4 regions of the Macrococcus sp. CoH-51_TC_04 genome follow, and region 4 is predicted to be linked to each of the others. Evidence: riboswitches for the same ligand, from Rfam matches in the RefSeq annotation. Region 4 holds a riboswitch; each other region holds the start of a gene.

Region 1 (3,217 bases), on a different contig from region 4:
TAGTTTACAGTCAACCGCACAATTAACGTTGCACCAAAAAGTAGAAGCAGATGCGTTGCTGAAATTTAATAAGAAGTTAAAAAAAGAGGTTAGCAACAATGAATTAGATATTAAAGTAACAGTTACCGCACTGATTACAAAAGCCGTTGCATTAGTACTTAAAGATGATGCAAGAATGAATGCAACTTACAGTGATGAGAAGTTATACCATCATAAAGATGTGAATATTGGAATTGCAACAAGTCTGGAAGATGGACTGATGGTTCCAGTGATCCATAACGCTGAAAGTAAATCTATAGGTGAAATTTCAAGTGCCATCGAAACTTTATCTGCTGCGGCGAGAAATGGAGAGTTGTCTCAAGGTGCAATGAAGGATGGAACATTTACCATCACAAATATCGGTGCAGGCGGTATAGAATACTTTACACCGGTACTTAACGCACCGGAAGTTGGGATACTAGGGGTTGGTTCATTACAAAGTGAAGTAGCATTAAAAGACGGCAAACCGTATGAGAAAAAGATGTTACCTCTGAGTCTCACTATTGATCATCAAGTTATAGATGGTGCAGATGGAGCGGAATTCTTGAGTCGTATTAAAACATTTATCGAGCATCCATATTTGCTGATATTGTAGATAGAGAGGGCATAGCCCTCTCTATATTATTTTGAACATGCACAAAAGATGTATAATTCAGCGACTTAACGTATAATAAAGGTAATTGACTTAATGGAGGAATTACGATGAACAAATGGATTAAACGTGGAATCGTTGTCGGTGCAGTTGGTTTTGGTGCCGTTCAATCAGTGAAATATTTAAAGCAGAATGAACAAGTGAAACAACGTTTGAATGATCTTAAGAATATCAAAGAATATAATGATCTGCGTATTGCACTGATGGAGGTTATTGAGGCATTTAATAACCCTAAGCAATTAGAATCGAAATTTGCAGAAGATGTGCATACTGAAAGCAATGAACAGACAAGCAACGCGCAAGCTACACATACAGAAGAGCCTTTCATTGCAGATGCAGTGAAACGTGTATTGGATACAAAAGCCGTTGAAGATCTTCTTGGTGATAAAGCTGATATCGATATGATGAAATCATTGATCGATGAAACGAAAGAAGTAGAGAAGCTCGTGCGTAGCTGGTTTAATTAATATTTGCAACATGAACAAATCAGTGATATTGTTTATGTGTACAACTTAATAAGACGATTGCTAGGGGAGCTCTTATGAGCTGAGAAAGGAATATCCTTGACTCTTTGAACCTGTTTGGTTAATACCAGCGTAGGGAAGCGAGCGTGTATACTTATGATATTTTTTTGTCGTGAAACTTCACCTCCTAGTAATGAATCTAACTAGGAGGTTTTTTTGTATGGTAAATTTGAAGAAGTCATTTCCAGCAAGTAAGAGAATCTTTAGAGCGGGTAAGGGCGAGGATACGGATATTAAAGTACCTTTCCGTGAAATTACATTAACCGATACTGTGACAGATCAAGGCACTACTTCCAATGCACCAGTTGTTGTCTACGATACGGGTGGTGTTTATCATGATGATGCATATAATATTGATGTTGAGCGCGGTATTCCTAAATTACGTGAACGATGGATTGATAGCCGTGACGATGTAGAACAATATACAGGACGCAGAGTACTTGCGGTTGATAATGGTTTTAAAGATATCACGCATAATAAGTTTGTAGAGACGCCATTTAAGTATGATCCAAAACGTGCGCGTGATGGCAAAAACGTGACACAGATGCATTATGCAAAGCAAGGAATCATTACGAAAGAGATGAAATTTGTCGCGATTCGTGAGAACGTCGACCCTGAATTTGTACGTAGTGAGATTGCAAGAGGGCGAGCAATTATTCCGAACAATATTAATCATCCAGAATCTGAACCGATGATTATTGGTAAGAACTTTAAAGTGAAGGTTAATGCGAATATCGGAAACTCTGCAGTATCATCATCTATCGAAGATGAGATTGAAAAGATGGTGTGGGCGACACATTGGGGAGCCGATACGATTATGGATTTATCTACAGGTAAGAATATTCATGCGACACGTGAATATTTACTCAGAAATTCACCGGTACCTGTTGGAACAGTACCTATTTATCAAGCATTAGAAAAAGTGGATGGCATTGCTGAAGATTTAACGTGGGAAGTGTATCGAGATACGTTGATTGAACAAGCTGAACAAGGCGTAGACTACTTTACAATTCATGCGGGTGTATTGTTAAGGTATGTGCCGATGACAGTAAATCGTCTGACTGGTATCGTGTCACGTGGAGGTTCGATTATGGCACAGTGGTGTTTAGCTCATCATGAAGAAAGCTTCTTATACACACACTTTGAAGAAATTTGTGAAATCTTAAAGAATTATGACATTGCTGTATCACTTGGTGATGGTTTAAGACCAGGTTCAATTTATGATGCGAACGATGAAAGTCAGTTGGCGGAACTGAAGACGCTTGGTGAACTAACAAAGGTTGCCTGGGCACATGACGTTCAAGTGATGATAGAAGGACCAGGACATGTGCCGCTTCATAAGATCAAAGAGAATCAGGAACTTGCAGATTTCTATTGTAATGAAGCACCATTCTATACGTTAGGACCATTGACGACAGATATTGCACCTGCATATGACCATATTACATCAGCGATTGGCGCTGCAAACATCGGTTCATACGGAACAGCGATGCTATGCTATGTTACACCGAAAGAACATCTCGGACTACCGAATAAAGATGATGTAAGAACAGGTGTTGTAACATATAAGATTGCTGCACATGCAGCGGATCTTGCGAAAGGCTTACCAGGTGCTGATGAACGAGATAATGCTATTAGTAAGGCACGCTTTGAATTTCGCTGGATCGATCAGTTTAATTTGTCACTAGATCCAGAACGTGCGAAGGAATATCATGATGAAACACTACCTGCTGAAGCGGCGAAAGTCGCACACTTCTGTAGTATGTGCGGACCTAAATTCTGTTCGATGCGTATTTCTCATGATTTACGTAAAGATAAAGGAATGCAGGAAATGGCTGATAAATTCAAAGCACAAGGTAGTGAAATTTACTCTTAGAATTTGCTGTGAATCGGAGCGCAGTTTATTCATATATAAAAGCACCACCCTTATACCAGGGCACTGCACCCTTACTAAGGGAGCTCAATAAAAACACTATTTTCTAGGCTGCTAATTTCCTATATT
Region 2 (3,217 bases), on a different contig from region 4:
TATTGATATGATCCATTCTTTTATCTCTTTTAACATATGTTATCTCCTTATTTCAAAATTCTATGCTATTATACCATTAATAATATATAAAAAGATAATGTCATACTGCCATACTTTAGATGTATAAACCAATTATATAAATTCTGATTTCCTGCGCAGAGGATAAGATTTAAATATACGGCTTCCTACTAGCCCAACAATTAGACAGATTACTGCAATAACGCTACCCCATCCAATAATCTGAAGTGGTTCGTTAAAGCCGAACATCACTAAAAATCCAGCTAGAGGACTCGCTGTTCCAGGTGCATCATTAATCATTCCAGAATGTGCAATAACCATACCCGCAAGTGCACCACCGATAAAGTTACAAGAATAGATCGGTACAGGATTTAAGGATATAATATCTGCCTGTGATAACGGTTCGATGCCAACAGCTAAGATAGAGGCACGATCTCCTAACTTTAATTTATAGAACATCGTTGAATTAATAAACGCTGAACTGAATGATACCATTGCAGCTATCGCCATCGGTAACCCTGTCAGACCAAGTAGTGCTGTTAGAGCCATCGAACTCAGTGGTGCAGTTCCTACAACCGTAATAATACCACCAAGCACAAATCCCATAACCAGCGGACTCGCATCTGTAGATTGCTGTATCACTTCGCCAATTTTAATTAGCGTATTATTTACTAATGGTGTAACAAGCATTGCAAGCATACGTGCAAGCGGCGCGATAATAATAATTCCTACAATTAGATCAACACCTTCAGGCACATATTTTTCAGCATATTTCATAACATAACCAACGACATACCCTGCAACGAACCCGGGTAATAAATCAAGGCCACCACAGCTTGCTGCTATAATGAGTGCATAAACGGGAGATACACCAATAGATAAAGCAACTAAACCAGCTGCTGCTACACCACCGAGACTTCCGGCTGTATCTCCTAATTCTTCTAGAAACTTTATTCCGAATATATTTCCACCAACGTATTTCTGAAACGCCTCGACAAGAAATGTTGCAATCGCGGCATTCGCTAATGCCCCCATCGCCTTCATACCAGATGGTGCTTTATACGTAAATAACGTAAACAGCACAAGGACAAGGAGTAAGAAACCTGTTCCAATCAAAATATCCACATCAACAATCCCTTCCTGTTTTTATAATATATATATGTGTTCTTATTATAGTAACAAAAAATAATCGATTGTTGTCGTATACATTTCACACTTTTCGAAATTTTCTTTTTAAATAAATAATAAAGTCAGAAGCTAAGTATTCGCTTAGCTTCTGACTTTAACTATTCTAACATTACAACTTACTTCACTGGAATGTCCCAATGTGCTTTAAATTCACACATCTCCCAGAACATATACTCGTAGTAGCTTGTTTTAACAATAATCTCCTCTAAATCTGCAAGTACACGCTCCGGCATACCTTCAGCAAGCTCATCCATCAGTGCAATTGCATCATTCGTAAGTTCCGTAAATGCTTCCCCTGAATATGTTTCAATCCAGTCACGATATGGATTATTATCATCTAATGCGCCGTCCTGCTCCGCTAAATGATTCCCGATATAGTTATAACTCCATGCGCACGCAAGCAGACACGCCGTAACATGTTCGGCACCACCACGCTGTGCATGGTTCAGCATATAGCTCGTATACGCTGTATTCACTGATGCCGCTTCAGTTGCTTCTAATTCACTTTCAGAAATGCCAAACTGTTTCGCATAGCTGCGATGTAAATCCATCTCCATAAACAACGTACCATGCAGCAGTTTAGAGAATATGCCCATCACACGCAGGTCAGGTGCCTTCGCACTCCCGATCGCCATTAATTTAGCCTAATCAATTAAATAAACATAATCTTGTTTTAACCAGAACTGAAACTTTTCCTTCTCAAGCGAACCATCACCTAGCCCCTTAACGAAAGGATGTTCCAGATAAGAAGCCCAGATCGGTTCGACACGCTTTAATATGCGCTCAGTAAACATGTTATTCCTCCTCAATAAAAAATGCCTATACGCAGGTATAGGCATTAAGCACTTCCCTACGCTGGTATAAACCAAACAGGTTCAAAGGGTCGGATTACTCCTCTCAGCACGAATGCACCCCTAGTGACATTTTTTATTTTTATTTGTAGTACAGTATAATCGTATCATATTAAATATTTATCTCAAGCCATTATAATCATAATCACTATCGGTATTATAGGAAACACAATAATCATAAATGCGATAAACCATGCAGCTGGTCTTGCCATATTGAGTGTCATCCCAAATTCAGATAATTTTGGTACCCACACGTTATCATCTTCTTTATTATAATAAAATAGTCCCCATATGTAATTTTTTTCATTATGATACGGTGCTTTATCATTTAAAGCGGCTGAGGCACGATACTTCTTATCATTGCTAATCTGCTGAATAATACCAAATATCACCACGACAATTGATATAAATATAATACTTTCCATTATATAAGGTGGCATATATTCTTTCCCGAACAGAACAGGTCTTACGAGAATGAAGATAAATAAAATTGTCATAATAAATGATATGACGTGCAGTAACATCTCGTTATTGCGCTTCGTATCTGTCGCATACTTTTTCGAAGCTTCTTTGTTTGCCGGACTCACATTTGACTGGTAAAGTGATAACCCTTTGCTTGAACCCCATAACACAAATATCATAAAGAGTGCTATGCCTGAAGGGAAGAATACAGTTATTATATTTTTATCACTCCAATTATCCGGTACACCATTAAGCCCCCAGTGCGTCGCAATTGTGTCAGGTATTGTATGATAGTTCATTGCAACATATATTACCGCTGCCATGAGCATTACGAATTGTATCATATAGAAGTATGAAGTCGTCGAATTTTCTTCATCCATTAAACTTGTATCTACAGCTTTATACATTTTAATGTCTGCCATCCAGTCTTCTTTTTCTTTTAAAGATCTCATCTGATTAAATGCACTTCTATATATCCAGATCATTGCGATAATCAATAGGAATATAAGTATCGTAAACAGGATAAACTGCAATTCAGATTGTAATATCGTCCTCAACAATAAATGAATAACTGCAAATAATATACTGATAATGAATACATTTCGTTTATACGTTTGCGCAATATTTCTCACCTTACTATCATTACGCTTACTGTCTGGAACATACACACTAAAGAGAATATTTCTTCTGATATATCG
Region 3 (3,217 bases), on a different contig from region 4:
AGCCAACCTTATTTTCTTTCTCTACTACAACGTCTATAAACTTTATTCCTTCCATCTGTGAAATTCCATGCTTTATAAGCGTGCTACCTATCCTTAAATTTTGGTAGTCCGGGAGTAAGTAAATAGCAGCCAGTTCAGCTATACCATTCTCATCTGGTTTGCTGAAATTTGCAAAGCCTACAACTTGATCTTCGAATTCTGCTACATACATTTTCGTCAACGCTAACCTTTTTTCTAACATAGATGAACTGTAGGCCATCTCTAAAAAATTATCTTGTATATGAAGCGGTATTATTCCTTCATATGTATCATGCCAGCTGAGTTTTGCAATGTGTTGTATCTTTGGAATATCATCTTCAGTCATACTTCTTATTTTAGAATTCATGCTATCCTTCCTTATATCTTTATAATTATTTATAAAAGTTTATTTTATGGTTAATCTATACATATTGAGTTGTTGGAATGACAGGCATGTCTTAATCTTTCTTCTAAGTATTTGATATTATAAATTATTAATATTTATATTTTTGTAAGCAAATACAAGCCACTAATCAAGCCGCTTCTTTATTTCACTAACGCTAAAGCACATTCCCCGAGAAATGTTTTAGATACTGTAACACCTGTTTCTGTTTCGTTCAGTCGGATATATCCTGCTGATTCATAGTCTTTAAGATAATGCATCAGACTTTCTTCTGTCATCTCTGCATATTCATGTGCCATTAAATTTCTAAGTCTGTCTAGTGTAAGTTCGACGTCTTTATAGATTTCAATCGTATACATTACATATTTGAAGATATGCACTTCTTTATGTGCGATTTCGTTCTCTATATCTAGTGATTCCTGTTCATCGATTTCTCTTAATATTTCTTCAGATGTCATGCGTTCTTCTTGTAATCTACCCATCGTTACTTGTTTTAATTGTGCTTCATCTATATCATCTCGTTCACCGTTACTCATATTTTCACGCAGTTCAGCGTGTTCATCTAGCAATGCTGCTAATTGTTTTTCATTTATTTCATTCATTTTTACATCCCCTTTCTTTTTCTATTTTATCATTTAAATTTAGAAGTTTGAATTATCAGCCATTGAGTGCTATTCTTAATTACATAATCGAATATGGCTAGGGGTGCTCTTAGAGCTGAGAAGACTTTGTCTGACTCTCATAACCTGATTTGGATAATTCCAACGTAGGGAAGCAGTTATCATTTATATAATTATAAATATTTATATATTTTTTATATATTTTGACCACCCGTAGTTTGTTTGCGGGTGGTCTTTTTTTGGAGGTTGCTTATGTTTTATATGATTACACCATTCGTGGAACCGAGTGATGCTGTTATACAGTCGATTGTGGATGTAGAAGCTTTGATTGATGGTGTGATTCTACGTCTAGATGCGTGTGATGATGCGCTGGATGTATTTATTATGCAGTTGAAACGGCACATAGATCCTTCTAAGATTATTGTGCATAATACACCTCATTTGATGATAAAGCATGGTCTGACACGCATCCATTTTAAGGAGCGTGCTGGTGATGCGATAGTATTCAAGCAACAACATCCTGAATTTCGTGTCGGTATGAGTGTGCACAGTGAGGACAGCGTGCGCCTGATTGATGGCGTGCTTGATTACTGTATATTCGGTCACGTCTTCCCTACGCCTTCAAAGCCAGGTCTCACACCTCAAAGTGCGTCTGTAATTGGCACAGTACTTTCATATGATATCCCGATTGTTGCAATCGGTGGTATCGATGAACATACGATACATCAGCTTGATACTCGATTTAGTGGATTCAGTGGTATTCGTTTGTTTCAGCATAAGGCACATCTTGAGCACGTTCGAAAGGAGTGGTTATTACGAAATTCGATGTCTTAATTATCGGTGGCGGCATTATTGGCCAGAGTATATACTATCACTTAAAACAAGAAGGTATTTCGATTGCCATTATTGATGATTTTAGTAGATGCAGAGCGACGCATGCTGCTGGCGGTATGCTTGGTGCACAAAATGAATTTTATTCTGATTCCCCTCTCTTCCAGTTTTCTATGGAAGGGCAACGTATGATGAAAGATTTTGCTGATGAATTGGCACATTTAGGTTATGTAATCGATTATCAGCAGCATGGTTTATTAAAGATTGCTTCACATGGCGAGCATGAATCTTTACTTCAACAGTATGATTTTCTTAATGCACAGTTTAAGACAACAGAGTTAGTTAAAAATCGTTTGGATGAGTTTGCACATGGTTATATCCGCAATCATGACCTTGCGATGTGGATTCCGACAGATGGACAAGTCAATGCTGTTAAATACCATCAGGCACTCATGACATTAAATGAAGATGTTACGTTTATTCACGATCGCGTAATAGACGTGAAAGCAAATGATGGATTTAATGTGCGTACCAGCTCGCAAACATATGAAGCACAGCAAATCGTCGTTGCAGCAGGTATGTATTCAGGCGACATCCTTAAATCTCTTGGTATCCATCTTGAAATGCACGGTGTAAAAGGTGAAGTGATGACGATACATCACCATACATTAGATATGAAAGAGACATTGTTCCAGACAAATGGGCATTATATCGTACCGAAGTCAGATGATTTATATGTGATAGGTGCAACGACATCGATGAATGGTGACAACACAGTAAGTGAAGAAGGTATCGACTGGCTAAAAGAAATGACGCTGGACCTATTACCAGAACTCATGAATGGTGAAATTGTCGATAGCAGATGCGGCTTTCGTCCCGATAACCCACTGCAGCGACCAGTAATCGATGAGGTCCGTGATAATCTATTTGTCGCAACCGGTCATTATCGTAATGGCATCCTCTTATCGAAGATTACCGGAGCACTGATGCATAAACTTATGTTCGATAAACAGCATCCGCTTGCAATGAAATATAAAGATCATTTTAAACTGGAGGATATACATGAAACTATACTTAAATGATGAATTGTACGAAACACAAGAAACGATGCTTGTTCCATTTTTAGAAACTTTGAATATCGATTTAAAGCGTGCGGTTATCGTAATCGATGATATGCCCGTACAAAAAGACAAGTGGGATGAGACTGAAATTAGACCAGAACAACGATTAGAATTATTAGAATTTGTAGGAGGCGGTTAATATGCTAAAGATTGGACCAATAGAACTTGAATCGAGACTCATCCTTGGTACAGGAAAATTTGAAAATGGTGATATACAGCGTGAA
Region 4 (3,217 bases):
GTTCGCTGTAAAGTTTTTGACGACATCATTCGTAATACAGATGATCAACGGGTTGTCTTTACGAAGTTGAGTGAGTTTTGTCATTATTCAACCTCCTGAAACTTAAAGTGATTTACTGGGCCCTGGCCATGACCAATTCCAGGAGTGTACTTAATGGCCATATCCATATAGCGCTTCGCTAATCGCACAGCATCTTCTATACTCTTCCCTTTGGCAAGTTCTGCTGTGATAACAGCTGAATAAGTACAGCCCGTGCCATGTGTGTGCTTCGTATTATAACGTTCTCCAGGCAAAGTAATTAATCCCGTCTTTGTGAAGAGATAGTCAGTCGCATCTCCCTTTAAGTGTCCACCTTTGATAAGCACGCTTCGAGAACCAATTTCATCGATAAATATTTTTCCTGCACGTAAGATATCTTCTTCCGTTTCCACCTTCATTCCAACAATTTTCTCTAGCTCAGGGATATTTGGTGTCACCACCGTCGCAATATCCAGTAACTTCGTGCGTACGGCGTTCTGTCCGTTCTCATCGAGCAACAAATCTCCACTTTTAGCCACCATCACTGGATCGATGACATATGGGACGTTATAACGTTCTATATACGGTCTCACCACGTCCATCACTGCGCTTGTTGCTAACATTCCTGTTTTTACTGCATCCGGAACAATGTCTGAATATACACTTTCAAGTTGCTTCTGTATAACATCCACAGGCTGATTAAAGACATCCTGCACACCTAATGTATTTTGTGCAACAATACTTGTTATTACACTCATCCCGTATACGCCGCGTGACTGAAAGACTTTCAAGTCTACTGTCGTTCCGGCACCTCCTGTAGGATCGGTTCCGGCAATCGATAATGCTGTTTTCATCAATAACCCTCCCATGTTTCAATGTTATAGGACATATTAAAGAAGCGCTTCTCATGAATACAGCTTTCAACAAAGTTCTTTCTTAATATATTTAGTTCTTCATCAGAAGCTGTTTCACTGAACTCATCTACCCAGCGATCTAAATGACCGATAAGCTCATGCATATTTGTACAATAAAAGTCGACCCAAGGTTTTAGCGGATTACCTTCCAGGTCATTACGTTCAGCAATCTTTAGTGCCAGCTGCTGATAGACATATGGACAAGGTGCCATCGCACATATTGTAAAGCTCGCATCACTATAGCGGTAGGCATTGTAATACATATGCTTAATATAATGATCACTTGATGGATACCATTCTCCTTCTTCAATCACTGTCTTATAATCAACACTTGCATAGTCTGCTAATGTATAGTGAGCATCCACTTCACCATTCATAACAAAATCGATTTGGCCGAGTAAGAACTGAATTCCTTCTCTATCATTTAGTTTCGGAATAAGTAGGCTATATATCTTTGCAAACTCGTTTAAATATAAACTATCTGCCTTTAAGTAATGTTTTACTGCTTCTTTCTTTAGATTCCCATGAATAATACCTTGAATAAATGGATCATTATAAATCGATTCAATAATCGGTTCTACTTCTTTTTTCAACTGTCTCGTAAACACGTTATCCCTCCTAAAAATAAAAACCTATCTCCTAATAGGAAATAGGTTAAATACACATAACGGGTACTTAGCACAACATTCCTACGCCGGCATTATCCGGATCAGGTGAAGGGTTCGGCAAAAGCCGTCTCAGCGCAAGGCACCCCTAGTGTGTATATTAATATTAGTGTAACGAAGTTAATGGATTAATGCAAAAAAAGAACTTCAAAGTGAATACACCTTAAAGTTCTAATATCGTTACTATAAACGTGCCCCACATACTGGCCACGGCTGCGCACCGCGCATATTGTATAAAATTTGAGCACGTTTCGTTTGCTCTGCTGCAGAAGCTTGGTGTGGATAACCACTTCCACCGACACCACGCCATGTCTGTAAATTGAACTGATACATTCCATAGTATCCATTTCCTGTATTAATTGATGGATTGCCACCAGATTCACATCTTGCTAATGCTGCCCAGTTTAATCCGTTGTTCACACGAACAGCCGGTGCTTGTGTCCTTGTCGTAGTCACACGCTTTGTCGTCGATGCCTTATAAACAGTCTGTCTTACTGGTGCTTGGTATGCTGACTTAGCAACAGCACGTTTAACTGGTGCTTGATATGCTGTTCTTGTAACGGGTGCAGCTGCTACAGCCGGTCCATTAACCTTCAATGTACGTCCAGCAATAATTAAATCTGAATGCAAACCATTCCATGCTTTAAGCTGCGCAACAGATACACCGTAACGTGATGCAACCTTGCCCAAAGTATCTCCAGGAACGATGCGGTAATATGAACCTGTAGTTACAGGTGCTGTGTATGCAGATTTATATGTTGATTTATAAGTATTTCGTTTTGTTGTATTCTCATTAATATTTAATACTTGATTCACATGAATTAAGTTAGATCTCAATCCATTCTCATGCTTTAATGCTTGAACTGACGTCCCATAGATTTGAGAGATTTTCCATAAAGAATCCCCACTTTTTACTCTATATTGTGCTGCATCCGCTTGAGTCGCTGCAAATGTTCCACCTACTGCAAATACTGTCGTTACCGCTAAAAGTTTTTTCATCTGGAAAAGTCCTCCTAAAGATTATCTACAATTTTAATACGTTAACTACATTAAAATTTCATATTTCATAGGTTACAACAATATAAAAGATTAAGTGTTATGTTAAATTTCTGACTAATTAATACGCCGTTGACCACTGAGAAGCTCCAGCAGTTTGATATAATATTCTTGCACGTTTCCATTGTTCTTCAACTGAAGCATTTGCAGGATTTCCTGTTCCACCTACAGATGCCCATGTTGATGGTGAAAATTGGAATAATCCGTAGTATCCAGATGCATTAACAGCATTAGGGTTGCCACCTGATTCACGTTGTGCGATAACGCGTAAATGTGCATCCATTGATGAATTTCCAGCAGGAGCTGCTTGCTGTACTGGCTTTTGTGCTGCTTGTTGGACCGGTGCTTGCTCTACTGGCTTTTGTGCTACTTGTTGGACCGGTGCTTGCTCTACTGGCTTTTGTGCCACTGGTTGCGCTACTTGCTCTTGTGCTACTTGTTGGACTGGTTGCTCTACTGGTTGTTGTGCTGCCGGTTTAGCTGTTTGCTCTGGGGCTTTGACGACCGGTGCTTGATACGCCACTGGTTGTTGTACAGTTACTGGTGCTTGCTGAGCAGCTGTTT

The links. Region 4 has a riboswitch for thiamine pyrophosphate ahead of tenA (thiaminase II). Riboswitches for the same ligand answer to the same signal wherever they lie in the genome.
Region 1: linked by a shared signal. The riboswitch ahead of thiC (phosphomethylpyrimidine synthase ThiC) and the one ahead of tenA (thiaminase II) in region 4 are both predicted to bind thiamine pyrophosphate.
Region 2: linked by a shared signal. The riboswitch ahead of tenA (thiaminase II) and the one ahead of tenA (thiaminase II) in region 4 are both predicted to bind thiamine pyrophosphate.
Region 3: linked by a shared signal. The riboswitch ahead of ACZ2V4_RS06495 (thiamine phosphate synthase) and the one ahead of tenA (thiaminase II) in region 4 are both predicted to bind thiamine pyrophosphate.

The regions. Positions count from the first base shown of each region.
Region 1 is NZ_JBVGOY010000007.1:11-3,227, reverse strand. It holds gene ACZ2V4_RS07550 (dihydrolipoamide acetyltransferase family protein) at 1-634, shown strand, start outside; gene ACZ2V4_RS07545 (hypothetical protein) at 742-1,158, shown strand; TPP riboswitch at 1,211-1,311, shown strand; gene thiC (phosphomethylpyrimidine synthase ThiC) at 1,376-3,091, shown strand.
Region 2 is NZ_JBVGOY010000001.1:53,445-56,661, reverse strand. It holds gene lepB (signal peptidase I) at 1-36, opposite strand, end outside; gene ACZ2V4_RS00270 (PTS sugar transporter subunit IIC) at 133-1,143, opposite strand; partial or broken gene tenA (thiaminase II) at 1,323-2,045, opposite strand; TPP riboswitch at 2,037-2,132, opposite strand; gene ACZ2V4_RS00260 (DUF1648 domain-containing protein) at 2,183-3,217, opposite strand, start outside.
Region 3 is NZ_JBVGOY010000005.1:88,116-91,332, reverse strand. It holds gene ACZ2V4_RS06505 (GNAT family N-acetyltransferase) at 1-385, opposite strand, end outside; gene ACZ2V4_RS06500 (hypothetical protein) at 565-1,023, opposite strand; TPP riboswitch at 1,113-1,211, shown strand; gene ACZ2V4_RS06495 (thiamine phosphate synthase) at 1,294-1,875, shown strand; gene ACZ2V4_RS06490 (NAD(P)/FAD-dependent oxidoreductase) at 1,848-2,954, shown strand; gene thiS (sulfur carrier protein ThiS) at 2,935-3,132, shown strand; gene ACZ2V4_RS06480 (thiazole synthase) at 3,134-3,217, shown strand, end outside.
Region 4 is NZ_JBVGOY010000006.1:108,387-111,603, reverse strand. It holds gene thiM (hydroxyethylthiazole kinase) at 1-84, opposite strand, end outside; gene thiD (bifunctional hydroxymethylpyrimidine kinase/phosphomethylpyrimidine kinase) at 84-872, opposite strand; gene tenA (thiaminase II) at 872-1,540, opposite strand; TPP riboswitch at 1,601-1,697, opposite strand; gene ACZ2V4_RS07385 (LysM peptidoglycan-binding domain-containing protein) at 1,781-2,596, opposite strand; gene ACZ2V4_RS07380 (transglycosylase family protein) at 2,715-3,217, opposite strand, start outside.